DNA from 3 places in the Actinomadura coerulea genome. Region 2 is predicted to be linked to each of the others. Evidence: riboswitches for the same ligand, from Rfam matches in the RefSeq annotation. Region 2 holds a riboswitch; each other region holds the start of a gene.

Region 1 (7,668 bases), 7.0 Mb from region 2:
GGCTGGGCCGGGCTGGTGGAGGCCGCGCGCGAGGAACTGGCGCGTTCGGCGAGCGCGTCGGAGGAGCAGGAGGCCGAGCGCCGCGTCGCCGCGCTGAAGGCCGAGCTGGCCGCGACCCGCGACGCCCGCGGCGCCGAGCTGGCCAAGCTGCGCGCCGAGCTGCGCGAGACCAAGGCCGAGGTCGCGGAGCTGCGGCGCAAGCTGCACGACGCGCGCACCCGGTTCCGGGCGGCGGAGGAGCGCGCCCACGCGGTCGCGGCGGAGACCGATCGCGAGCTCGCCGCCGCGCGCGAGTCGACCGCCGCGTCCGAGAAGGAGCTGCGCAGGCTGCGCGCCCGGGCCGCGCGGGCGGAGGAGGCGGCGGAGGCCGCCAAGCGGGCCGCGCGGGAGGGGCGCAACGTCGACGACGTGCGGCTGCGGATGCTCCTGGACGCGCTCGTCGACGCGGCGCAGGGCGTCCGCCGGGAGCTGGCCCTGCCCTCCACCATCGGCCGTCCCGCCGACGCGGTCGGCGGGCTGGAGCCGGACCGGCTGGCGCACCGGGCGCTGCCCGGCCGGGCCCTGTCCGACAGCGACCCGCAGCTGCTCGACCGGCTGCTGACGCTTCCGCAGGTTCACCTGGTGGTGGACGGCTACAACGTCACCAAGACCGGGTACGGGGAGCTTCCGCTGGCCGACCAGCGCAGCCGGCTGCTGTCGGGGCTCGGCGGGCTCGCCGCGCAGACGCGCGCCGAGGTGACGTGCGTGTTCGACGGCGCGGAGCTGGACGCGCCGGTCGCCATCGCGGCGCCGCGCGGGGTGCGGGTGCGGTTCAGCCACCCGGGCCAGACGGCCGACGAGCTGATCGGCGAGCTCGTGCGGGCCGAGCCGCCGGGCCGGTCGGTGGTCGTGGTGTCGTCCGACCGGGAGGTCGCCGACGCCGCGCGGCGCGCCAGCGCGCGCCCCTGCCCGTCCTCCCTGCTGCTGCGCAGGCTGGGCCGCTCCTAAGGCGCCCATAAGGCTCCGATAAGGCAGTCTTCGCCGTACGTGATCATGCCGTCACTAGAAGTGGACAATATCCACAGATGTCAATCAAAGAGTGATGAATCGGTTGTGACGGCTGTAGCCCCTCGCTAATGTCGTCCGCTGACGTCGTGGACGAGAGGGGCGAAACCGACCGTGGCCAATGATCACATCGGGGCACCGGCGCAGCGGCCCGGCCGCGGGGCGGGCTCCCGTCGCCTGGCGGCCGTCGCCGCACTGACCGTGGCGGTCTCCCTGACCTGCTCCCCGGTGGTGGCGCACGCCGAGCCCAGGCCGACCCGGGCGCAGGCCCAGAAGACGCTCGACAAGCTCAACGAGAAGATGGACCAGAAGGTCGAGCAGTTCAACCAGAACCGCGAGAAGCTCAAGGTCGCCAAGAAGAAGTTCGACGCCGCGACCAAGGCGAGCAAGCAGGAGCAGGCCGACTTCGAGGAGCAGCGCTCCAAGATCGCGCAGATGGCGGCCACCGCCTACAAGAACGGTGACTCGGCCGACGTCACCGGCTTCGTCGGCAGCAACGACCCGCAGTCGATCCTCGACCAGGCCGCCGTCTTCTCGCACCTGTCGCACGAGCGCAGCTCCCAGCTCACCCAGTTCCTCGCGACCGCCCAGCGGCTCCGCCGGGAGCAGTCGCAGGCGAAGGCGGCCTACGACGAGGTGAAGTCCAAGCAGGACGAGCTGAAGAAGCAGAAGCAGGACCTCGACAAGCAGGTGCAGAAGCAGAAGGCGCTCGTGCGCCGGCTCGGCGGCGGGAGCACGCCCTCCCGCCCGGGCGGCGGCGGCCCCACCGGCGGCACCTACAACGGCCCGGCGAGCGGGCCGGCCCGCACGGCGCTCAACTTCGCCTACGCCCAGCTCGGCAAGCCCTACTCCTACGGCGCCGAGGGGCCGAGCTCCTACGACTGCTCCGGCCTGACCATGAAGGCCTGGGCCGCCGCGGGCGTCAGCATCACCCGCACCACCAACACCCAGTACGCCTACACCAGCTCCAAGCGGGTCGCCTGGAACAACATGCAGCCCGGTGACCTGGTGTTCTTCAGCAACCTCGGCCACGTCGGCCTCTACGTGGGCGGCGGCAAGATGATCCACGCCCCGCACACCGGCGACGTCGTCAAGATCAGCGACATCAGCTCCGGCTACTACAAGAGCAACTTCTACGGCGCCGGGCGCCCCTGACGCACCCCCTGACCCCCTGCTCCACAGGCGTCACGGGACCTCCATCGACAACGGACCAGGCTTGACCTGGTCCGTTGTCGATTTTGGGGGGGTTTGCCTTCTTTTGGGGTTTTGGTACCTTTGCACCACTCACGGCGCCCTCCAGACGCCGTGGACCCGCGGCGCCCACCAGGCGCCCCGGTCCCACGCGGCGCATCCAGCACCCGCGTGACGGCGGCGCGAGCCACGCGCCCCACCCCCAGGCGGCACGCCCCACGTGCCGTCCCGCGGCGCCCGAAGGCGCCGCACGGTCTCGACGCAGACCCGGCCGGCCCCGTCCACCGTGCGCACGCCCGCAGCGTGCATGGCGCTGAGCGCGCAGCCACGATGGCGTACACGGGGCAGGCCCCGGACGGTCCCCGGAGACGGGCCGCCGTCCGCCCACAACACAAGGCGCCGCTCGTTCGCACGCGGGAGACAGGTCCCGCGCCGGGCCCCATCTCGCCCCCAGGATCGCAGCGGCAGCGCCGAATCCGCTTCAGCGCGGAACCGGGGACCCATATTCGCCGGAGTCCGGAGAACCCCTCCGGACGGGCATTCCGGCACCCGGGGTGAATCGGCGCGTCTCTCCCGGCAGTCCGGCGAGAGCCGCCGTAGGGCCACTTCCACGCCCGAACCCGTCAGCTAACCCGGTAGGCGTCTGGAAGAGAAGGAGTGAATCCCGCAGCGTTACCTGGGGCGTGGCCGCCACGCGGCCACGCCCCCACCCCCTTCACTCCGCGGGCGCTTCCGCCCGCCGAGAATTCCCCATCCGAACCGGCGTGCCCGCCCCCGGGCACGTCACCGCCGAATCCGCGGACCGCCGTGCCCCGCATGCGCGGCCGCCGTGGAACCGGGGACCCACTGCGTCCTTTTCGGGGTGAATCGGCCTGCCTTCGCGGGCCGTAGGGCGGCTTCCACGCCCGAACCCGTCAGCTAACCCGGTAGGCGGCATGGAAGTCGAGGAGATCCCCCCGTGCCACGCGCGCACTGCAAGAAGAACCCCGGCAGGCACCGCAAGCCGAATCCCCTGTCCCTCACGTGGCGGACGACCGGCGGCATGATCGTCGGCGCCGCCGTGCTCGGCACCGCCGCGGCCACCGCGCAGGCGTCGGTCCTGCCGTTCGGCTCCGCCCCGGTGAGGTCCGCCGCCGCGGCCGACCTGGTCCCCGGCCCGGCGGCGCCCGGCGCCCCAGCCGGGCGCACACCGGGGCGGGCGTCCGAAGGCGAGCCCGAGACCACCGGCTCGAAGGCCCCGGCGAAGAGGGCCCGGCCCGAGCAGCCGGCGGCGAGGACCTCGCAGAAGGCCGCCGCGAAGGCCCCCGCGAAGTCGCGGCCCACCGCCGCGCAGGCCATCGAGCTCGCCCGGTCGCAGGTGGGCATCGAGGAGGACGGCGGCGGCGAGACCAAGTTCCAGGAGTGGTACATGGCCACGTCCCGCGCGCGGGAGACGCTCGCGCGCGACGGCGGCTCCCTCAGCGGCTACGGCGACGCGAACTGGTGCGACATGTTCGTCTCCTGGGTGGGCGAGCAGATCGGCTTCAGCGACCAGGTCGGCAGCGACGCCTGGACGGTCGCCCACGCCCAGTGGTTCCAGGAGCACGGCCGCTGGGGCACCGAGCCGAGGCCCGGCGCGATCGTCTTCTTCGCATGGGACGGCGGCGAGTCCGTCGACGACATCGAGCACGTCGGCATGGTGATCAAGAAGGTCGACGACGGCACGATCGAGACCGTCGAGGGCAACACCGACAACGCCGTCCGCATAAAGGAACGTTCCACAGACGTCGTCGTCGGCTACGGCTACCCCGACTACCGGTCGTGACGGCGCCCCCCGCCCCGCGCCCTGCATAGGATCGCGCCCATGGAGGAAGGCCCCGGGCAGGACGCCCCCGTGACGCGGCGCAGGGTCCTCGCGCTCGGCGCGGGCGGGGCCGCCGCCCTCCTCGCCGGAGGCGCCGGCCTCGCCGGCCGGCGCTCCGGCGGCGGCGCGGCGGTCGCCGGCGCTCCCGGCTCCCCCACCGCCGGGACGTTCAGCTCGGCCATGGCCTCCGCCGTTCTCGCCAACCGCGCCCGCGCCGTCCGCGACGGCGACCGCGTGGCGTTCCTCGCCACGGTGGGCAGCGCCCCCGCCGCCTTCCAGGACACCCAGTCACGCGTGTACGGAAACCTTCGCAAGCTGCCCCTGGAAGGCTGGCGGGAGCGCGTCGTCACCACCGAGGCCGTGGACGGCGAGACCGCCGTCGTCCGCGTCGAGGTGCGCTACAGGCTGCGCGGCTTCGACCGGGGCGACGTGGCCCGCACCCGCTACCTCACGCTGGCCCCGCGGGGCGGCGCGTGGACGATCGTCGGCGACGGGACGTCCCGCGGCCTCGCCGACGACACCGACATCTGGGACTGCGGCCCCCTGGCGGTGGTCAGGGGCCGCACGAGCCTGGTCATCGGCGACGGCCCCGGCCTCGGCGGCATCGCCGCGCGGCTGGACGCGGCCGTCCCGGTCGTGACGTCCGTGGTCGGCACGGGGTGGGCGCAGCGGGTCGTCGCGCTCGTCCCCGCCGACGCGACCCTCGCCTCCGCGCTCGCCGGCCCCGGGCAGAGCCTCGGCCAGATCGCCGCGCTCGCCGCCGTGGCCCCGGCCGCCGGGAACGGCCGGGGCGAGGACCGCGTCATCGTCTCCCCCGGCACCTTCGGCCGCCTCAACGAGCTGGGCCGCGACGTCGTCCTCGCCCACGAGCTCACCCACGTCGCCACCGGCGGCGCCCGCGACGGGCGCACCCCGCTGTGGCTGATCGAGGGCTTCGCGGACTACGTCGGCTACCGGCGCGTCAAGATCAGCACCCGGTCGGCGGCGGGCGAGCTGCGCCGCGAGGTCTCCGCCGGGCGCGCGCCGTCCGCGCTGCCGTCCGCCGACGCGTTCGCCGGCGGCTCCCCCCGCCTCTCGCAGGCCTACCAGGAGGCCTGGCTCGCCTGCCGGATGGTCGCCGACCGGTACGGTGAGGCGGCGCTGGTGCGGCTCTACCGGGCCGCCGGGCGCGCCCCGGAGGCCGCGGCGCTGCGCGACGTGCTCGGCCTCACCCGGGAGCGCTTCACGGCACTGTGGCGCGACTACGTGAAGGAGGAGCTCGCATGAGCGAGGCGGAGACCGACCAGGACCGCGCCGGGCACGCCGCCGGGACGTCCGGCGCGGTCCCCGCGCGGCGGCCCCGGATCGCCGCCGCCGTCACCGCCGCCGTGCTCTTCGCCGGCGTCGCGACCGTCCTCGCGAGGACCACGCCGTGGAACCCTCTGCCCGGGCACGTCCCCGGCGGGCACGTGAGACCCGATCCGGCGCTGGACTTCACCCCCGCCGAGATCGCCCGTTCCCGGGCGTTCGACTCGGCCGTCACCCCGCCCGCCTACAGCGGGCTCCTCGTCGGCCTCGCCCTGATCCTGGTGCTGGGCCTCACGCCGCTGGGCGCCCGCTTCCTCGGCCGGGCCACCGCGAAGCTCCGCCGCCGGCCGTTCCTGATCGTCCTCGGGACGATGGCCCTGACCACGCTCCTGCGCGTCGCCGGGCTGCCGTTCGACATCTGGGGCGAGTCCGTGCTGCGCCGGTACGGGCTGTCCACGCAGAGCTGGCCCGCGTGGCTCGTCGACCAGGCGAAGTCCCTCGCCGTCACGTGGGTCATCTACACGATCGCCCTGCTGCTCCTCTACGCCCTCACCCGGCGCTTCCCGCGCTACTGGTGGACCGGCGCCGCCGCGGGCGGATTCGTCCTCGTCGTCTTCGCCTCGTTCGTCTACCCGCTCGCCGTGGAGCCGGTCTTCAACAAGTTCCACTCGCTGCCGGCGGGTCAGCTGCGCGGCGACCTGCTGGCGATGGCCAGGCGCGACGGCGTGCCCGTCAAGGACGTCCTCGTCGCGGACGCCTCCCGCCGGACGACATCGCTCAACGCCTACGTCTCCGGGTTCGGCTCCACGCGCCGCATCGTCCTCTACGACACGCTGCTGAAGTCGCCGCCCGCCCAGGTCGAGTCCATCGTCGGGCACGAGCTCGGCCACGCCAAGCGCGACGACGTGCTGTGGGGCACGCTCGTGGGCGCGCTCGGCGTGGCCGGGGCCATGTGCCTGCTGTACCTGCTGATGACGTCCCCGCGCCTGCTGCGGGGCGCCGGGCTCGACCCCGGCGGGCCCGGCGCCGGCGGGACGGGACCGGACGCGCGCCGCGGCGGCGGGGCGGCCGACCCGAGGTCCATCGCGCTCGTCCTCGCGCTCGTGACGGCCGGGACGACCCTCGCCGCCCCCGTCCAGAACCTCGTGAGCCGCCACATCGAGGCCCGCGCCGACGCGCACGCGCTGGACCTCACCCGCGACCCGTCGACGTTCGTGTCGATGCAGCACGCGCTGTCCGTCCGCAACATCTCCGACCTGGACCCCGACACCGCCGAGTACGTGCTGTGGCTCACGCACCCCTCGGCCCCCGACCGGATCGCCATGGCCCGCGACTGGGCGCGCCTGCACGGCGTCCAGGCCCCGCCGCCGCTTCGCTAGCCGCGGCTCAGTCGCCCTCGGCCCGCTGCTTCTCCGGAGCCTTGGGCTGAGCGCCCCGCTGCGCCGACAGGGTCGCCGCGTCCACGTGCGCAGCCGTCGTGACCGACCGCTTCAGGGCGCTGCCCTTCACCCAGTCCTGCCACTTCACCTGCCAGTACCCCCAGCCGTTCTCCGCCTCCAGTTCCCGGTCGCTGCCGGTCACCGTGATGGGGTCGCCCCGCTGGGCGAGGCTGTAGAACCACTTGGCGTCGGACGGGCTGACGTTGATGCAGCCGTGGCTGACGTTCTCGCTCCCCTGCGATCCCACCGACCAGGGCGCGCTATGGACGTACTCGCCGCTGTCGGAGATCCGCACCGACTTGTACACGGTGAGGCTGTAGTACCCGGCGCAGCCGGGGCCGCAGCCGTCCCACTCCGACGTCATGATGGTCGGGTCCTCCTTGCCCATCGCGAGGTGGACGCCGTTGGTGGTGGTGTACTTGCGCTCTCCGCCCTTCCCCATGCTCGTCGGGATCGTGCGGGCCTTCTTGCCGTTGATCCTCACGACCATCTTGTGGCTGTCCTCGCCGGCGGTGGAGACGTGCGAGTCGCCGACCTTGAAGTCGACGCCGTAGTCCTTCCCGCCGTACACGCCCTGCCCGGTGCGCACGCCGCTCAGATGCGCCCGGAACGACACCTTCGTCTGCGCCGGCCAGTAGCTCTTCGTCCGGAACACGGCCTCCTGGCTGCCGAACCAGCTCCAGCCGCCCTCGACGGTCTTGTCGGCGGTGACCTCCAGGGCCCGCTCCACGGCCGCCCGGTCCTTCACCGGACGGGCGAAGTGCATGATGATCGGGATGCCGACGCCGACGGTCTCCTTGTTGAACGGCGCCTCGATCGTGACGTCGTTGGTCTTCTTCACCTCGGCCGTGGAGAAGCCGCTGC
Region 2 (7,668 bases):
CGCATCAAGGGCGCCGTCGCCGACCACTTCACGACGGTGCTGAACCGGCCGGAGCTGCTCAACCGGTTCGGCGACAACATCGTGGTGTTCGACTTCATCTCCGGCGAGGCCGCGCACAAGATCTTCGACCTGCAGTTCGCGAACATCTGCCGGCGGGTCACCGAGGAGCACCGGCTCGTCCTCGCCGTGAAGGGGGACGCGCTGCAGACGCTCCGCGAGTGGTGCACGGAGGAGCTCGCCAAGGGCGGGCGCGGCATCGGCATGGCGCTGGAGTCGCACTTCGTCAACCCGCTGGCGCGCGCGCTGTTCGACCGGGAGCTCGTCCCGGACGAGAAGGTCACGGTGACGGGTATCCGGCGCGAGGGCAGCATCGTGCACCTGGACCTCCAGTGAGCGCGGGCCGCTCCCCCGGGGCCGGAGACGGCTCCGGCGAGACGCTCCTGCTCGCCAAGGCGCACTACCCGGTGACCACACTCGGCCCCGGGACGCGGGCGGGGATCTGGACGCAGGGCTGCACGCTGCACTGCAACGGCTGCCTGTCCCGCGACACGTGGGACGCCGACCCGGGCCGGGCGATCCCCGTCGAGGCGGTCCTAGGATGGCTCGCGTCCCTTCCCGAACCGGTCGACGGGGTGACCATCTCGGGCGGCGAACCGTTCCAGCAGCCGGCCGCGCTGGCGGCCCTGGTGCGGGGGATCCGCGCGTGGCGGGAGACCCGCGACCGTGAGACGATTGCGTTGGACATATTGGTTTACAGCGGATATGTCTACTCTCGGCTCTCGCGCGCCGCTGTGACGCGCGAGATCGTGGACATGTGTGACGCCGTGGTCACGGGGCCGTACGTCGACCGGCTCAACCCTGGGGGGCGACACCCCGGGGACGGCTCCCTACTCTGGAGGGGGTCGGCCAACCAGCGTGTCGTGCCGGTGTCCCCCCTGGGACGCGAGCGGTACGGGGCAGTGGCCGGCGTCGGCGACACTGAAGGAAGAGGGCCCCGAGTACAGGTGTCCGTGGACGAAGGGCCGGAGGGAAAGCGGGTGTACTACATCGGGATCCCGCGAAGAGGTGACATGGAGCACCTCACGTCGAGGCTCGACCGCGCCGGGGTGCGCTCGGGGGATGTGTCATGGCGACCTTGAACTGTCCGGTCTGCGACGAACCGTTCCAGCCGGGCGATCTGCTCTGCATGAGCTGCGGGGCGAACCTGGCGCGCGCCGGAGGCGGCGCTCACCAGCAGGGTCCGGGCGGGTACGAACCGCAGCGGATACCTCCGCCCCCGGGGCCGCAGCAGGGGGGCCAGCAGTACGGCGCCCCGCAGCCCGGCCCGGCCGACCACCAGTACGGCCAGCCGCAGCACGGGCAGGGCCAGCACGGGCAGCCGCAGTATGGCCAGCCCCAGCACGGCCAGCCGCAGCAGGGGCAACCGCAGTACGGGCAGCCGCAGCAGCAGCAGCCTCCAGCGGACCCGTGGGGCGCACCGCAGCAGCCCCAGGACCAGTGGGGCGCGCCGCAGCCGCAGCAGCCGGACGCCTGGGGCCCGCCCATGCCCCAGCAGTCCCATGACCAGCAAGGGCAGGGCCAGCACGGCCAGCCCCAGTACGGCCAGCCGCAGCAGGGCCAGCCCCAGCACGGCCAGCCGCAGTACGGGCAGCCGCAGCAGCAGCAGCCCCCCGCGGACCCGTGGGGCGCACCGCAGCAGCCCCAGGACCAGTGGGGCGCGCCGCAGCCGCAGCAGCCGGCGCCCGACCCCTACCAGCAGCAGCCGCAGGACCAGTACCAGCCGCAGCAGCAGTACGGAGCCCCGCAGGAGCAGGGGGGCCAGCAGTACGGCGCCCCGCAGCCCGGCCCGGCCGACCACCAGTACGGTCAGCCGCAGCACGGGCAGCCGCAGCACGGCCAGCCCCAGTACGGTCAGCCGCAACACGGGGGCCAGCCGCAACACGGGGGCCAGCCGCAGCACGGAGGCCAGGCGCCGCAACTGCCGCACGGCCGCGAGGCGACGCTGCTGCCGCACGAGCACAACCAGGGCCAGCAGCGGTCGCCCGCACCCGACAGCACGGCGTTCATGTGCCCGTACTGCGAGGCGGTGCTGGCCAACCCGGGCGCCGCGCAGTGCGACTCGTGCCTGCGCCCGCTGCCGCAGAAGGGCACGCCCGTCCTGCGCGTCCAGTTCCCCACGGGCGAGCTCAAGGTGTCGGTCGGCCAGCACCTGGTGCTCGGCCGCGACGCGGGCCAGTCGCCGGTGGCGGCCACGTTCACGCAGTACGACAACGTGTCGCGGCGCCACTCGACGGTGTGGCTCGACCCGTCCGGGACGGCCTGGGTGCGCGACGAGGGCTCCACCAACGGGACGTTCGTCAACGGCGAGCGGCTCCCCCGCGGCGTGGACGCCCCGCTCCGCGACGGCGACCAGCTCCGCCTGGCCGCCGACGTCACGGGCACCGTCCAGCTGAACTGAACGGCACGTACATGAGAAAGGGGGCGGCCCCGCGGTTCCGAGAACCGCGGGGCCGCCCCTTTCGGGTTCCGGTGCTCAGCCGGCGCGCTTGGTGCGGGCGCGCGTGCGCTCGCGCTCCTTGGCGTCCAGGACGACCTTGCGGATGCGGACGGCGGCCGGGGTTACCTCGACGCACTCGTCCTCGCGGCAGAACTCCAGGGCCTCCTCCAGCGACAGGAGGCGGGGCGGGGTGAGCCGCTCCAGCTCGTCGCCGGTGGACGACCGCATGTTCGTGAGCTTCTTCTCCTTGGTGATGTTGACGTCCATGTCGTCGGAGCGGGAGTTCTCCCCGACGATCATGCCCTCGTACACCTCGGTGGTCGGGCCGACGAAGAACGTCCCGCGCTCCTGGAGGTTCGTGATCGCGTAGGCGGTGGCGGCGCCGGACCGGTCGGCCACGAGCGAGCCGGACGGACGGGTGCGCAGCTCGCCGAACCAGGGCTCGTAGTCCTCGAAGACGTGGTGCGCCATGCCGGTGCCGCGCGTCTCGGTCATGAACTCGGTGCGGAACCCGATCAGGCCGCGGGCCGGGACGAGGAACTCCATCCGGATCCAGCCCGTGCCGTGGTTGGTCATGTGCTCCATGCGGCCCTTGCGGACCGCCATCAGCTGCGTGACGGCGCCGAGGTGCTCCTCGGGGATGTCGACGGTGAGCCGCTCGACCGGCTCGTGCTTCTTGCCGTCGATCTCCCGCGTGACGACCTGCGGCTTGCCGACGGTCAGCTCGTAGCCCTCGCGGCGCATGTTCTCGACCAGGATCGCCAGGGCCAGCTCGCCGCGGCCCTGCACCTCCCAGGCGTCGGGGCGCTCGGTCGGCAGCACCCGGATCGAGACGTTGCCGACGAGCTCGCGGTCGAGCCGGTCCTTGACCATCCGGGCGGTGACCTTGGTGCCCTTCTCGCGGCCCGCCATCGGCCCGGTGTTGGTGCCGATCGTCATGGAGATCGCCGGCTCGTCCACCGTGATCAGCGGCAGCGGGCGCGGGTCGTCGGGGTCGGCGAGGGTCTCACCGATCATGATGTCGGGGATGCCGGCGATCGCGATGATGTCGCCGGGCCCGGCCTCGTCCGCGGGCTTGCGGGTGAGCGCCTCCGTCATCATCAGCTCGGTGATCCTCACCCGCTCGACGCTACCGTCGCGCCGGCACCAGGCGACCTGCTGGCCCTTCTTGATCGTGCCGGCGTGCACCCGGCACAGCGCGATCCGGCCGAGGTAGCTGGAGGCGTCCAGGTTCGTCACGTGCGCCTGGAGCGGGCCGTCCGGGTCGTAGGCCGGCGCGGGGATCGTCTCGGTGATGACCTTGAACAGCGGCTCCAGGTCGTCGCTGCCGGGCATGGCGCCGTCGGCGGGCTTGTCGAGCGAGGCCCGCCCGGCGCGGCCGGACGCGTACACGATCGGGAAGTCGATCTGGCCCTCGTCGGCGTCGAGGTCCATGAACAGCTCGTAGGTCTCGTCCACGACCTCGTCGATGCGCGCGTCGGGGCGGTCGGTCTTGTTCACGACCAGGATCACCGGCAGCCGCGCGGCGAGTGCCTTGCGCAGCACGAACCGGGTCTGCGGGAGCGGGCCCTCGCTGGCGTCCACCAGCAGGACGACGCCGTCCACCATGGACAGGCCGCGCTCGACCTCGCCGCCGAAGTCGGCGTGCCCCGGGGTGTCGATGATGTTGATCGTCAGGCCGTTGTGCAGGACCGCGGTGTTCTTCGCGAGGATCGTGATCCCCTTCTCGCGCTCCAGGTCGTTGGAGTCGAGCACGCGGTCGTCGACGTCCTGGTTCTCGCGGAAGGCCCCGGACTGCCAGAGCATGGCGTCGACCAGCGTCGTCTTGCCATGGTCGACGTGGGCGACGATCGCGACGTTACGGAGGTCGTCGCGCGTGGAGATGGGCATGCGGGTTCGCCTTGCGTGAGAGTTCGGGAGTCGCCGCAGACGTGCGGCCGGTCCCATTCTACTTGGCCGGGCGTACCACCCACTCCGAGTCGTTCGTACCACTCGTCACACGGACCTCGATTGGCCAACTTTGCGCATCCTTTGTAATCTGCCCGAGATCCGGTCGTCTGGAGTTCCGCCCCCAGGGACTGCGGCCGGGACGCCGAATCTCCCGCGGGAGAACCGGGGACCCACCACCCTCGGGGTGAATCGACGCTCGTCGTAGGGCGACTCCTGGCCCAAACCCGTCAGCTAACCCGGTAGGCGTACGAGGAGAGGAGAGCACCGGCTTGGCTCCGGATTCCCACCGGCGGCGTCGCGTTCTGCCCACCGCCACCGCCACCCTGCTCCTGATCGGCCTCGGCGCCACCGCGCCGGACCTCGCCCACGCCGCCCAGCCGTTCCGGCCGGCCTCCGCGCCCTCGGCGCCGAGCCCCACGCCGACGACGGAGAAGGGCCTGCGCAAAAGCCTCGACGCGCTGAACGAAGAGGCCGAGATCCTCACGGAGAAGTTCAACAAGGCCCGCGTGGAGTTCACCAAGGCCCGCAAGGCCGAGCGGGACGCCACCAAGGAGGCCGAGCGGCTGCGCGCCCTCGCCGAGCCCGCCCGCCAGAAGCTCGGCAGCCTGGCCGCCGCGAACTACATGGCCGGCGGCCCCGACGTCCTCTTCGGCTCCGGCGCCTCCGCCGAGGGCCTGTCCGACCGCGCCTACCTGGCGCAGAGCCAGGCCACCGCCGTCCTCGCCCTGAAGAAGCAGATCGACCAGGCCGACGCCGCGGAGCGCACCGCGAAGGCGAAGACCGCGCAGGTCAAGAAGGCCTGGGACGACGCCAAGCAGGCGCGCGAGGCGGCCAAGACCAAGGTCTCCGAGGTGATGAAGCGCCTCGACAAGCTGACCACCACCCACGCGAGCGACCCGCGCACCGGCCTCACCGCCACCGTCAAGGGCTCCGGCCTGCCCGCCAAGATGGCCCGCAAGGCCCTCACCAAGCTCGGCTCCCCCTACGTCTGGGCCGCCGCCGGACCGAGCAGCTTCGACTGCTCCGGCCTCGTCGTCTGGGCCTACGCCCAGGTCGGCAAGCCCGGCCTCCCCCACTACACCGGCGACCTGTTCGCCATGGGAACGAAGATCCCCCGCGGCGCCCTCCGCTCCGGCGACCTGGTGTACTTCGGCAGCAACCTGCACCACATGGGCATCTACCTGGGAGACGGCAAGTACCTCCACGCCCCCCAGACCGGCGACGTGGTCAAAATCTCCAAACTCTCCGACCGCTCCGACTACGCCGGCGCGAACAGGATTTAGCTTTCTCTCCTCCTTCGGGCCTGGGCGGCCCTCCATCGTCGAAAAGCTGGGCGATCGCTGGCATCGCTCCGTCTCGCCCGGCGGCTCGCTGCGCGATCAGGTTCTCGCTTCGCTCGAACCTGCCTTCGGACGCGATCGCAACCATGAGGTCGTTGCGGGGTCGCGGAGGTGGCTGAGGTCAGCGCGTCTGTGGCCAGGCTCAGCTAGGTGAGGCCTTGGGCGGCTAGGAGGTCTATTACCGGGCGGTCGCCGGGGAGCCAGGGGACGGTGTGGAGCTCGGAGGGGGCCAGCCAGCGGAGTTCCAGGTGCTCCAGGGGCCGGGGCTCGCCCTCTAGTAGTTCGGCCGTCCAGACGCGGAGGAGGGCGCGCTCGCTGAGGCGCCAGTCGCCGCCTACGCGGCGGACGAGGCGGACCTTCACGGCCAGTTCCTCGTGGCACTCGCGTACCAGGGCGTCCTCGTCCGACTCTCCGGGGTCGACCTTGCCGCCGGGGAGCTCCCAGCCGCCCGCCATGTGCGGCGGCTCGGCGCGCTGGGCGGCCAGCAGCCGCCCGTTCGCGAGGATCGCCGCCCCCACCACCACGAGTTCGATCGCGACCAGCTCCTCTCCGTTCTCCTGATCAGACCGCGGCGCCGGCCCGGCCGGTTCCGTTCTGCCGGAGGGAGTCGACCAGACGCGTCGCGTCGCGGACGATCTCCTCCAGATGGTCGCCGTGCGCCCCGCGCCAGTACACCTGCCCGCATCCCGCGCAGCGGCCGTAGACGTCGTAGCTGCGGCGTGTGCCCGACCGGAGCTCGCGCTCGATCTCCTGCTTGTCGACCGGGACGAGCTCGCCGTTGCAGGCGGTGCAGCGCGTCCACGGGCGCAGGACGGGCGCGAAGCGGTCGAGCAGGTCGCGGAGCTGGTCGTCGGGGCGCGAGCCGCGGACGTAGGCGCCGAACCACAGCGCGCGGCGGCGCAGGAGGCCGCGGTCCTGCGTGAGCAGGACGCGGCCCTCCTCGTTGGCCTGGACGACCAGCGCCGGGTCGTCCATGTCGTTGTGGTAGGCGGTGTCGAGGCCGAGCAGGCGCATGCGCCGGGCCAGCGTGCCGAGGTGGACGTCCAGGAGGAAGCGGGGAGCGACCTGGCCCGGGTCCAGCGGGACGGGCTGGGGGCGCGGGACCGCGGCCACATGGACCTCCGCCCCGGCGCGGGGACGGGTGGCGGGCCCGGCGGGCTCGCCGTCGGCGGTCATCGGACCCGCCTCGGGCAGGGGAACGCCCAGCGACTCCACGAGGTGCCCCAGCGTCGAGGTTCCGTCGTAGGGGACCCGTGCCGGGGACTCCCGCCGGGTGGCGGGCAGGAACATCAGCAGCTCGTCGGCGACGCGGATCGTTATCTCGGAGTCCACGCCGATCAGCATGCCACGCGCGGCCGACGATTCTCGCCGGTTCAGGCCCGCCGTCCGGGGCGGCGCACGAGGAGGTCCTGGCCCGGGTGCCGCCGGAGGACGCGCGGGCCGCCGCCGACGCGCTGCGCGAGATCCTGCTCGTCGTGGGCGGGCGCCGGTTCCGCTGATCCGGGCGGCTACCACCGGGCGGCTACTACCGGGCGGCTACTGCCGGGCGGCCAGTTCGGACACCTTCTTCTTGAAGTCCGGCCGCGCGAGCGGGCGGGTCACCCCGATCCAGTTCGGCTTCTTGTAGGTCTTCACGCCGATCGCGGGCACGCACGCCGAGCAGCTCGCCACGATCATCTTGCCGCCGCCGATGACCATCCCGACATGGCCGGGGTTGTCGGCCGAGGTCCCGGGGCCGGAGTTGAAGAACACCAGGTCGCCGGGCTGCTCCTTGCCCTTGGCGATCTTCACGCCGAACGGCCACTGCTCGAACGTCGTGCGCGGGAGGTTCAGCCCGACCTGCCGGTAGGCGGCCTGGATCAGGCTGGAGCAGTCGTAGGC
Region 3 (7,668 bases), 810 kb from region 2:
TCAGCCCCCGCCCGATGAGGGCCAGCACCTCCCGCTCGCGGTCGGTGAGCGGAGCGAGCCGGTCCCGGGCGTTCGCGGACGCCGTGTGCCACGCGGTGAACTTACCGATGAGGCGCCTGGTGATGCGCGGCGCGAGCAGCGCCTCGCCGGCGGCGACCACCCGGATGGCGTGCAGGAGCTCCGCCGGTCCGGCGTCCTTGAGCAGGAAGCCGCTGGCGCCGGCCTGCAGCGCCTCGAACACGTAGGCCTCGGTGTCGTAGGTGGTGAGGATGAGGATCCGGACGTCCTCCAGCCCGCGCGTCCCGGTGATCTGTGCCGTGGCCTGGATGCCGTCCAGCCTCGGCATGCGGATGTCCATGAGGACGACGTCGGGGCGGGTGGCGCGGGCCAGCTCGACCGCCCGGGCGCCGTCGGTCGCCTCCGCGACCACGGCGATGTCGTCCTCGACGTCGATGAGCAGCCTGAACCCGGACCGCACGAGCCCCTCGTCGTCGGCGAGCAGCACCCTGATCGGCGCCGTGGACGGATCGCTCACGGCGCCGCCTCCCGGAGGGGCCCGGTCGGGGCGAGGGGCAGCCGGGCCGTCACCTGGAACCCGCCGCCCGCGGTGGGGCCGGCGTCGAACTCGCCGCCGAGCAGGCGGCAGCGCTCGCGCATGCCCAGGATCCCGTGGCCGGAGCCGCCGGGGGCGGTCGCGCCGTCCGCGGCGCCGTGCCCGGCACGGCGGCCCTCGTCGGTCACGCGGATCTCCAGGGCGTCGTTCCCGGGAGTCAGCGCGACCGTCACGCGGGTGGGGCCGACGTGGCGGATCACGTTGGTGACCGACTCCTGGAGGATCCGGTAGGCGGCGCTGCCCACCGCGCTCGGCAGCGGCGTCTCGGGCGGAGACGCCTCCAGCGTGACGTCGAGTCCCGCTTCGCGCGCCTTCGCGGTGAGTTCGCCGATCTGGTCCAGGCCGGGGTGCGGGGCGCGCCCGTCGCCCTCGTCGCGCAGGACGCCGAGGACGGCGCGCATCTCCCGCAGCGCCCGCGAACTGGTCTGCTCGATGGTCCGCAGCGCTTCGCGCGCCTGTTCCGGACGCTTGTCGAGCACGTGCGCGGTGACCCCGGACTGCACGTTGATGATGGCCACCGCGTGGGCGACGGTGTCGTGGACCTCGCGGGCGATCCGGAGCCGCTCGGCGTCCACGCGTGCGCGAGCCGTCTCCTCCCGGGTCCGTTCGGCCAGTTCGGCGCGCTTCACGGCGTCGGCCGCGATGACCCGGCGGGACCGGACGGACTCGCCGAGGGCCGCGCTCATGACCGACGCGCCGATGCGGAAGAACACCCAGCCGATGGCGGCGCGCGGTTCGATGTCGGCCGCCGTGTACAGCCACACGGCGGCCAGCACGCCGATCCCCGTCCCAGCGATCACCAGGGAGCGGCGTCCGTCGCCGTAGGCCGCGAGGGTGTAGAGGGAGACGAACAGCGCGAGCCAGCCGGGCCCGTCCGGGAAGCCGATCCCGTAGTACACCAGGCTGGAGAGCGCGGTGACCGCGAACACGGGCACCGGCCACCGGCGGCGGACGGCCACGGCGAGGCCGCTCACGACCAGCAGCGCGTAGCCGAGGTTTCCCAGGTCGGAGAGCGGACGGGTCGCCCCTTCGGCGGCGACCCGGGCGACCGTTCCCTGCACCTGCATCACGGTGACGAAGAGCGCGAGCAGCGTGTCGTGCGTCACCGCACGTGGGGAGAACGTCCCGGTACGGCGTTCCATGCCGGAATCCTACTGTCGCGGCGCGCGAAAGCTCCTGCGCACAGGGGCGTGACCTGCTCCTCCGCCAGGTGTAGCGGGCTCCGGCGCGGCGTACGCCCAGACGCGTAGACGCCGCCGTCGCCCGGCAGACGCGGCGGCGGCCCCGCCGGCGCGACGATCGCCGCCATGAGCGATCACTCTGTGCCCCCTCCACCCCCCTCGCCCCCCGTCCGCCGACCGGACGGCGCCCTCGCGGCGCTGGCCCGCCTCTGCCATCGGCGCCGCCGCCTGGTGCTCCTCGCCTGGCTGGTCGGCGTGGTCGCCGTGGCGTTCGCCGGCTTCGGCTTCGGCGCCGCGCCCGACAACGACTTCTCCGGCGGAGACTCCGGATCCGCCAAGGCCCAGACGCTGATCGAGAAGCACTTCCCCGAGCGGCGCGGCGACACCCTGACCCTCGCGATCAAGGCGACCGGGGGAATCGACGACCCCGCCGCCCGGCGGCGGATCGAGAAGGTCATCGCCGAGCTGGACGCCTCACCCGTGACCGGGCCGGTGACCTCGCCCTACCAGGACGGGAGCCTGGTGACGCGCGACCGCCGCATCGCCCGGACGACCATCCCGCTGACCGAGGAGGCGGCGAAGAAGACCGACGTCAAACCCCTGGTGGACGCGGTCAAGGGCGCCTCGGGCGACGGCGTGACCCTGGGGCTCGGCGGCGAGCGGGCGGAGAAGGCCGAGACGCCCCCGCAGGGCCCGGCCGAGGGCGTGGGCCTGCTGACCGCGGCGGTGATCCTGTTCATCTCCTTCGGGTCGCTCGTCGCGATGGGCCTGCCGATCGCGACGGCGCTGACGGCGATCCTCGGCGGCCTGGCCCTGATCAAGCTGGTGGGGCACCTCGTCCCGGCGCCGGACTTCACGATGCTCGTCGCCGTCCTGGTCGGGCTCGGCATCGGCATCGACTACGCGCTGTTCATCGTGACCCGCTACCGGGAGGCCCTGCGGGACGGAGACGACCCCGAGAACGCCACGGTCAAGGCCATCGCCACCGCCGGACACGCCGTGCTGTTCGCCGGCACGACCGTGGTGATCGCGCTGCTCGGACTGGTCGTCATGGGGCAGCGGCTGATGACCGGCGTGGCCGTCGCCGCGTCGGTGACCGTTCTGGTCACGATGATCGCCGCGGTGACCCTGCTGCCGGCGCTCCTCGGCGTCACCGGCCGCCGGATCGACTCGCTGCGGCTGCCGCGCCGCGCGCCGCGACCGCGCACCGGCGAGCGCCGTCCCCCCGCCGAGCGCTGGGCCGCCGTGGTGCAGCGCAGGCCGCTGGTCGCGGCGGTCCTGGCCGGGACGGGCCTGCTGGTGCTCGCCGCCCCCGTGCTGTCGATGCGGCTGAGCCTGCCCGACGCCAGCGTCCAGCCGCGCGACCGGAGCAGCCACACCTCCTACACGATCCTCTCCGAGGGCTTCGGGCCCGGCTACGGCGCGCCCCTGATCTTCGCGACGCGGATCGGGTCCGCGGACGCGGATCTGCGTCCGGTGGTCGACGCGGTCGGGCGGACCGAGGGCATCGCCTCCGTCACGCCGCCCCAGGTCAGCAGGGACGGGCGGGCGGTCACGTTCATGGCCTTCCCGAAGAGCGGCGCCCAGGACGAGGCCACCGCCGACCTCGTGCACCGGCTGCGCGACGACGTCCTGCCCGGGGCACCGGGCGGCGGTGGAGTCCAGGTGGGCGGCCCGAACGCCGGCGCGATCGACTTCGCCGAGGACGTCGGCTCCCGCCTGCCCCTGATGATCGGGGTCGTCGTCGCCCTCTCCCTGGTCCTGCTGGTCGCTCTGGTCCGGTCGGTCACGATCGCGCTGCAGGCCGCGGTGATGAACCTGCTGTCGATCGGCGCCGCCTACGGCGTGCTGGTCGCGGTCGTCCAGTGGGGATGGCTCGGTTCGGCCCTCGGCTTCCCCACCACCATGCCGATCACGACCTGGGTCCCGATGATGATGTTCCCGCTGCTGTTCGGCCTGTCCATGGACTACGAGGTCTTCCTGATCTCGCGGGTCCGGGAGGAGTACGTGCGCACCGGCGACACCCGGACGGCCGTCACCCGCGGGCTGGCGAGCACCGCCAAGGTCATCACCGCCGCGGCCGCCATCATGATCGCCGTCTTCTCGACGTCGCTGCTCGGCCCCGACGTGTCGGTCAAGCAGATCGGCCTCGGTATGGCCGTCGCCGTCCTCGTCGACGCCACCATCGTCCGGATGATCCTCGTCCCGGCGGTGATGGAGCTGTGCGGCAGGGCCAACTGGTGGATGCCGGGCCGCCGGACACCCGCCTACGCTGGAGAAACCCCGCGCCAGGAGGCCGGCCCTCAGGAGACGTCCGGCAGAATGTGGGCGGGACGGAGGTGACCGCGTGTCCGCACTCGGAGGATCGCTCGAACGCTCCATCATGGACGTGCTGTGGGCGGCGCCCCGCCCGCTGCGGGTCCGCGAGCTGATGGCCGAGCTGAACGAGGACGCGGACAAGGCGCTGGCCTACAACACCGTGCAGACCGTGGCCGAACGCCTGGCGCAGAAGGGCCTCCTCCGGCGTACGCAGGAGGGCACGGCCTTCCGCTACAGCCCCACGCGGCCGCGGGAGGAGTACACGGTCGAGCTGATGCTGGACGCCCTGAGCGAGGCCGCCGACCACGGCGCCATCCTGGCGAGGTTCGCCGAGAGCGTCCCGCCGGAGGACGCCCGGCACCTCCTGGACGCCCTGCGTCGGCGGACCGCGGACGAGGACGCGTGATCCCGCTGGTGGCGGCCCTGGTCGTCGCGGTGGTCCTGCTGGGGTGCGCGGCGGGGCCGGTCCTCGACCTCCTCAGGCGCGCGGCCGTCGGCCCGGGGGCGGCCATCGCCTGCTGGACGGCCGCCCTCGCCGGGACGTTCATCGCCGCGGCGGGGATCGCGGCGGCGGGGCTGCTCGCGCCGCCGGGACCCGGTCACGGGCTCCTGTCCCGGCTGCGCGACTGCCTTCCCCACCACGGCCGTCTCGCCACCGCCGCCGCGGCCGTCGCGACCGCCGTCCTCGCCGCGGCCTGCGCGGCCGTGCTCGCCCGCGGCCTGCCGAGGCTCGGCCGGGCCGTGCGCCACCGCCGCCGGCACCGGGAGATGCTGCGGCTCGTCGCCCGCGAGGACCGCCGCCACCCGGACGTCCTCGTCCTCGACCACCCCGTCCCCGTCGCGTACTCGCTGCCGTCCCGGCACCGCGCGATCGTGGTCAGCACCGGGGCCCAGCAGGCGCTCAGCGCCGAGGAGCTCGGCGCCGTCCTGGCGCACGAGCGGGCGCATCTGCGCCAGCGCCACCACGTGCTCCTGCTGGCCCTGGACCTGGTCCACGCCATGCTGCCGTGGCTGCCGACCGTCCGGCGCGCGAGGGCGCGGCTGCCGCTGCTGCTGGAGATGGCCGCGGACGACGCCGCGGTCCGCGTCCACGGGAGCGGGCCGCTGGTCGACGCGCTGTGCCGGCTCTCGGCGGCGCCCGCCGGCGCGGGGGCGCTCGGCGCGGCGGGCACGCCGGCCGCCGGGGCGCTGATGGAGCGGGTGCTGCGGTTGGAGGGCGCTCCGGCGAGGCCGCGCCGCGCCGTCCGGCTCGCGGCCGGCCTCTTCGCGGTGGCGGCGGTCGCCGCGCCGCTCCTGACCGGTGCCGCGGCGGTCGCCGAACTCGCCGCGACGTGCTGAGCCCGGCCCTGCGGAGGCGGTATGTGGCTTTTGGGGAAATCCTCCGCTCCGGTGGCGAACCGACCGTAAACCTCCTACGCTCCGTAGGAGGTCACGGTCCGACGTCCCCGCCGGGGACGGCCGGCGACCGCGCCGAATCCCGCGGACGGCTCCGTCCGGGGAACCGGGGACCCGATCTTCAGGGGTGAATCCGTCCCGCGGGACGGTAGGGCGACTCCGGCCCGAACCCGTCAGCTGACCCGGTAGGCGGTACAGGAGAGGACACCGCATGCAGCGACGAGCTGCCGGTACCCGAACGACAGCCCGCCGCAGGATCCGCACCGGCACGGCATGGACGGCCGCCCTCGCGCTGTCCGCCGGCCTTCTCGCGCCCGCGCCCGCCCACGCCGAGCCCAAGCCGACGCGCAAGCAACTGACCGCGCAGCAGGAGAAGCTCGCCGACGAGGCCGAGAAGCTCAGCGAGCAGTACAACGGCCTGCGCGAGCGCCTCAAGCAGGCCGAGCACGCCGCGAAGCTCGCCAAGAGCAGCGCCCTGCGCCAGCAGAAGGCCCTGGACGAGGCGCGCGAGCGCATGGCGAAGATCGCGGCCGACAGCTACAAGAACGGCCCGGCGGACCCGGCCATCACCTTCGCCTCGTCCTCCGACCCGCAGGCCGTCCTGGACCAGTCGGCCACCCTCAACTACTTCGCCAAGCAGAACGACGTCCGCATCACGCAGATGCTCCAGGTGATGCAGGGCGCCGACCGGTCCCGCAAGGCCGCCGAGCAGCGCGCCGCCCAGGTGCGCGCGCTCACCGGCGAGGCGAGGAAGAAGCGCCGGGAACTCCAGATCAAGCTCAAGAAGGTCGAGAAGCAGCTCGGCACCTTCAAGACCGCCGGTACGCGGCCCGGCTCGATCCCCAACATCAACTCCGGCGGGGCCTCGGCCAAGGCCATGACGGCCGTCCGGGCCGCCCTGGCCCAGCAGGGCGTGCCCTACTCCTGGGGTGGCGGCAACGCCTCCGGCCCGAGCTACGGCACCGCGCAGGGCGCCAACATCAAGGGCTTCGACTGCTCCGGCCTGACCCTGTACGCCTACGCGCAGGTCGGCATCACCCTCGGCCACTACACCGGCAGCCAGTACAACGCCGGGACCCACGTGAGCATGAGCCAGCTCAAGCCCGGCGACCTGGTGTTCTTCCACAGCGACCTGCACCACATGGGCATGTACATCGGCAACGGCAACATGGTCCACGCGCCGCAGACCGGCGACGTCGTCAAGATCGCGCCGATCGCCGGCCGCCCCTTCGCCGGCGGAGTCCGGGTCGCCTGACCCTCGATGGCACCTGGCCTGGTGACCGAGCGGTGACCGCCGGTCACCCGTCGCTACCCTGGTATCCGAGATGAGAACGCACGTCGGCGGCCTCCCCGCGGGGGACGGCGCGAACGCGGAACGGCGGGTGGGACGCCCTGGGCGCCGGGGCGTCCTCCACCCGGCGTCCGGCCTGCCCGTGCTCTCCGGCCTACTCGTGCTCTCCGGCCTACTCGTGCTCCTCGGCCTGCTGGCGATGCACGGCTTCCAGGCCACGTCGGGCCCGGCGGAGATGAGCGGCGTTCCGCTGGCGTCCATGACCGCCGGGCACGCGGCCCCCGTCACCGAGGCGGTGACGGGGCACCGCCCGCCCCAGGACGACCGGCCCGGCGGCCATCACTCCGACCGCCACCCGGACCATCCCGGCGGCCAGGTCTGCCTGGCCATGCTGACCATGCTCGCGCTCGCGCTCATCGCGGCCCTCCTCGCGCTGCGCCTGCGGAGGTCGCCGCCGGCGGCCGTGTCGAGGCCGGCGCGGGTGCGGATCCCGCCGGTCGGACGGCCGCCGCCGAGACCGTCCCTGCACGAGCTGAGCGTGCTGAGGCTGTGACAGGTCCAGCGGCGCCCGGAAACGGGCGCCGCCGCCGACCACCGATCACAGCACTCGACACGGAAGGCCCACCACCATGAAGCGAGCGTTCGCGCTCATCACCGTCCCGGCCCTGGCGATCGCCCTGGCCGCGTGCGGCGACGGCGACGACAACGGCGCCTCGACCGGCCACTCGATGCCCGCTCACTCCATGCCCGCCCACTCCATGCCCGCCCACTCGGCGTCTCCGGGCGGCGCCCAGGCCGGACCGCACAACGGCCAGGACGTCATGTTCGCGCAGATGATGATCCCGCATCACCGGCAGGCGGTCGAGATG

Evidence for each region. Region 2 has a riboswitch for cyclic di-AMP ahead of BKA00_RS35295 (C40 family peptidase). Riboswitches for the same ligand answer to the same signal wherever they lie in the genome.
Region 1: linked by a shared signal. The riboswitch ahead of BKA00_RS02840 (CHAP domain-containing protein) and the one ahead of BKA00_RS35295 (C40 family peptidase) in region 2 are both predicted to bind cyclic di-AMP.
Region 3: linked by a shared signal. The riboswitch ahead of BKA00_RS31555 (NlpC/P60 family protein) and the one ahead of BKA00_RS35295 (C40 family peptidase) in region 2 are both predicted to bind cyclic di-AMP.

Annotation. Positions count from the first base shown of each region.
Region 1 is NZ_JACHMQ010000001.1:598,106-605,773, reverse strand. Features, by position in the region: gene BKA00_RS02850 (NYN domain-containing protein) at 1-987, shown strand, start outside; gene BKA00_RS02845 (C40 family peptidase) at 1,159-2,199, shown strand; cyclic di-AMP (ydaO/yuaA leader) riboswitch at 2,694-2,892, shown strand; cyclic di-AMP (ydaO/yuaA leader) riboswitch at 3,013-3,184, shown strand; gene BKA00_RS02840 (CHAP domain-containing protein) at 3,194-4,039, shown strand; gene BKA00_RS02835 (hypothetical protein) at 4,079-5,344, shown strand; gene BKA00_RS02830 (M48 family metallopeptidase) at 5,341-6,744, shown strand; gene BKA00_RS02825 (Ig-like domain-containing protein) at 6,752-7,668, opposite strand, start outside.
Region 2 is NZ_JACHMQ010000001.1:7,601,483-7,609,150, reverse strand. Features, by position in the region: gene BKA00_RS35320 (AAA family ATPase) at 1-393, shown strand, start outside; gene BKA00_RS35315 (4Fe-4S single cluster domain-containing protein) at 390-1,139, shown strand; gene BKA00_RS35310 (hypothetical protein) at 1,043-2,014, opposite strand; gene BKA00_RS35305 (FHA domain-containing protein) at 2,066-2,458, shown strand; gene typA (translational GTPase TypA) at 2,534-4,387, opposite strand; cyclic di-AMP (ydaO/yuaA leader) riboswitch at 4,578-4,709, shown strand; gene BKA00_RS35295 (C40 family peptidase) at 4,717-5,730, shown strand; gene BKA00_RS35290 (NUDIX domain-containing protein) at 5,934-6,320, opposite strand; gene BKA00_RS35285 (Mut7-C RNAse domain-containing protein) at 6,349-7,131, opposite strand; gene BKA00_RS35280 (C40 family peptidase) at 7,324-7,668, opposite strand, start outside.
Region 3 is NZ_JACHMQ010000001.1:6,794,787-6,802,454, forward strand. Features, by position in the region: gene BKA00_RS31530 (response regulator transcription factor) at 1-535, opposite strand, end outside; gene BKA00_RS31535 (sensor histidine kinase) at 532-1,755, opposite strand; gene BKA00_RS31540 (MMPL family transporter) at 1,921-4,137, shown strand; gene BKA00_RS31545 (BlaI/MecI/CopY family transcriptional regulator) at 4,142-4,519, shown strand; gene BKA00_RS31550 (M56 family metallopeptidase) at 4,516-5,451, shown strand; cyclic di-AMP (ydaO/yuaA leader) riboswitch at 5,572-5,716, shown strand; gene BKA00_RS31555 (NlpC/P60 family protein) at 5,720-6,763, shown strand; gene BKA00_RS31560 (DUF6153 family protein) at 6,834-7,352, shown strand; gene BKA00_RS31565 (DUF305 domain-containing protein) at 7,429-7,668, shown strand, end outside.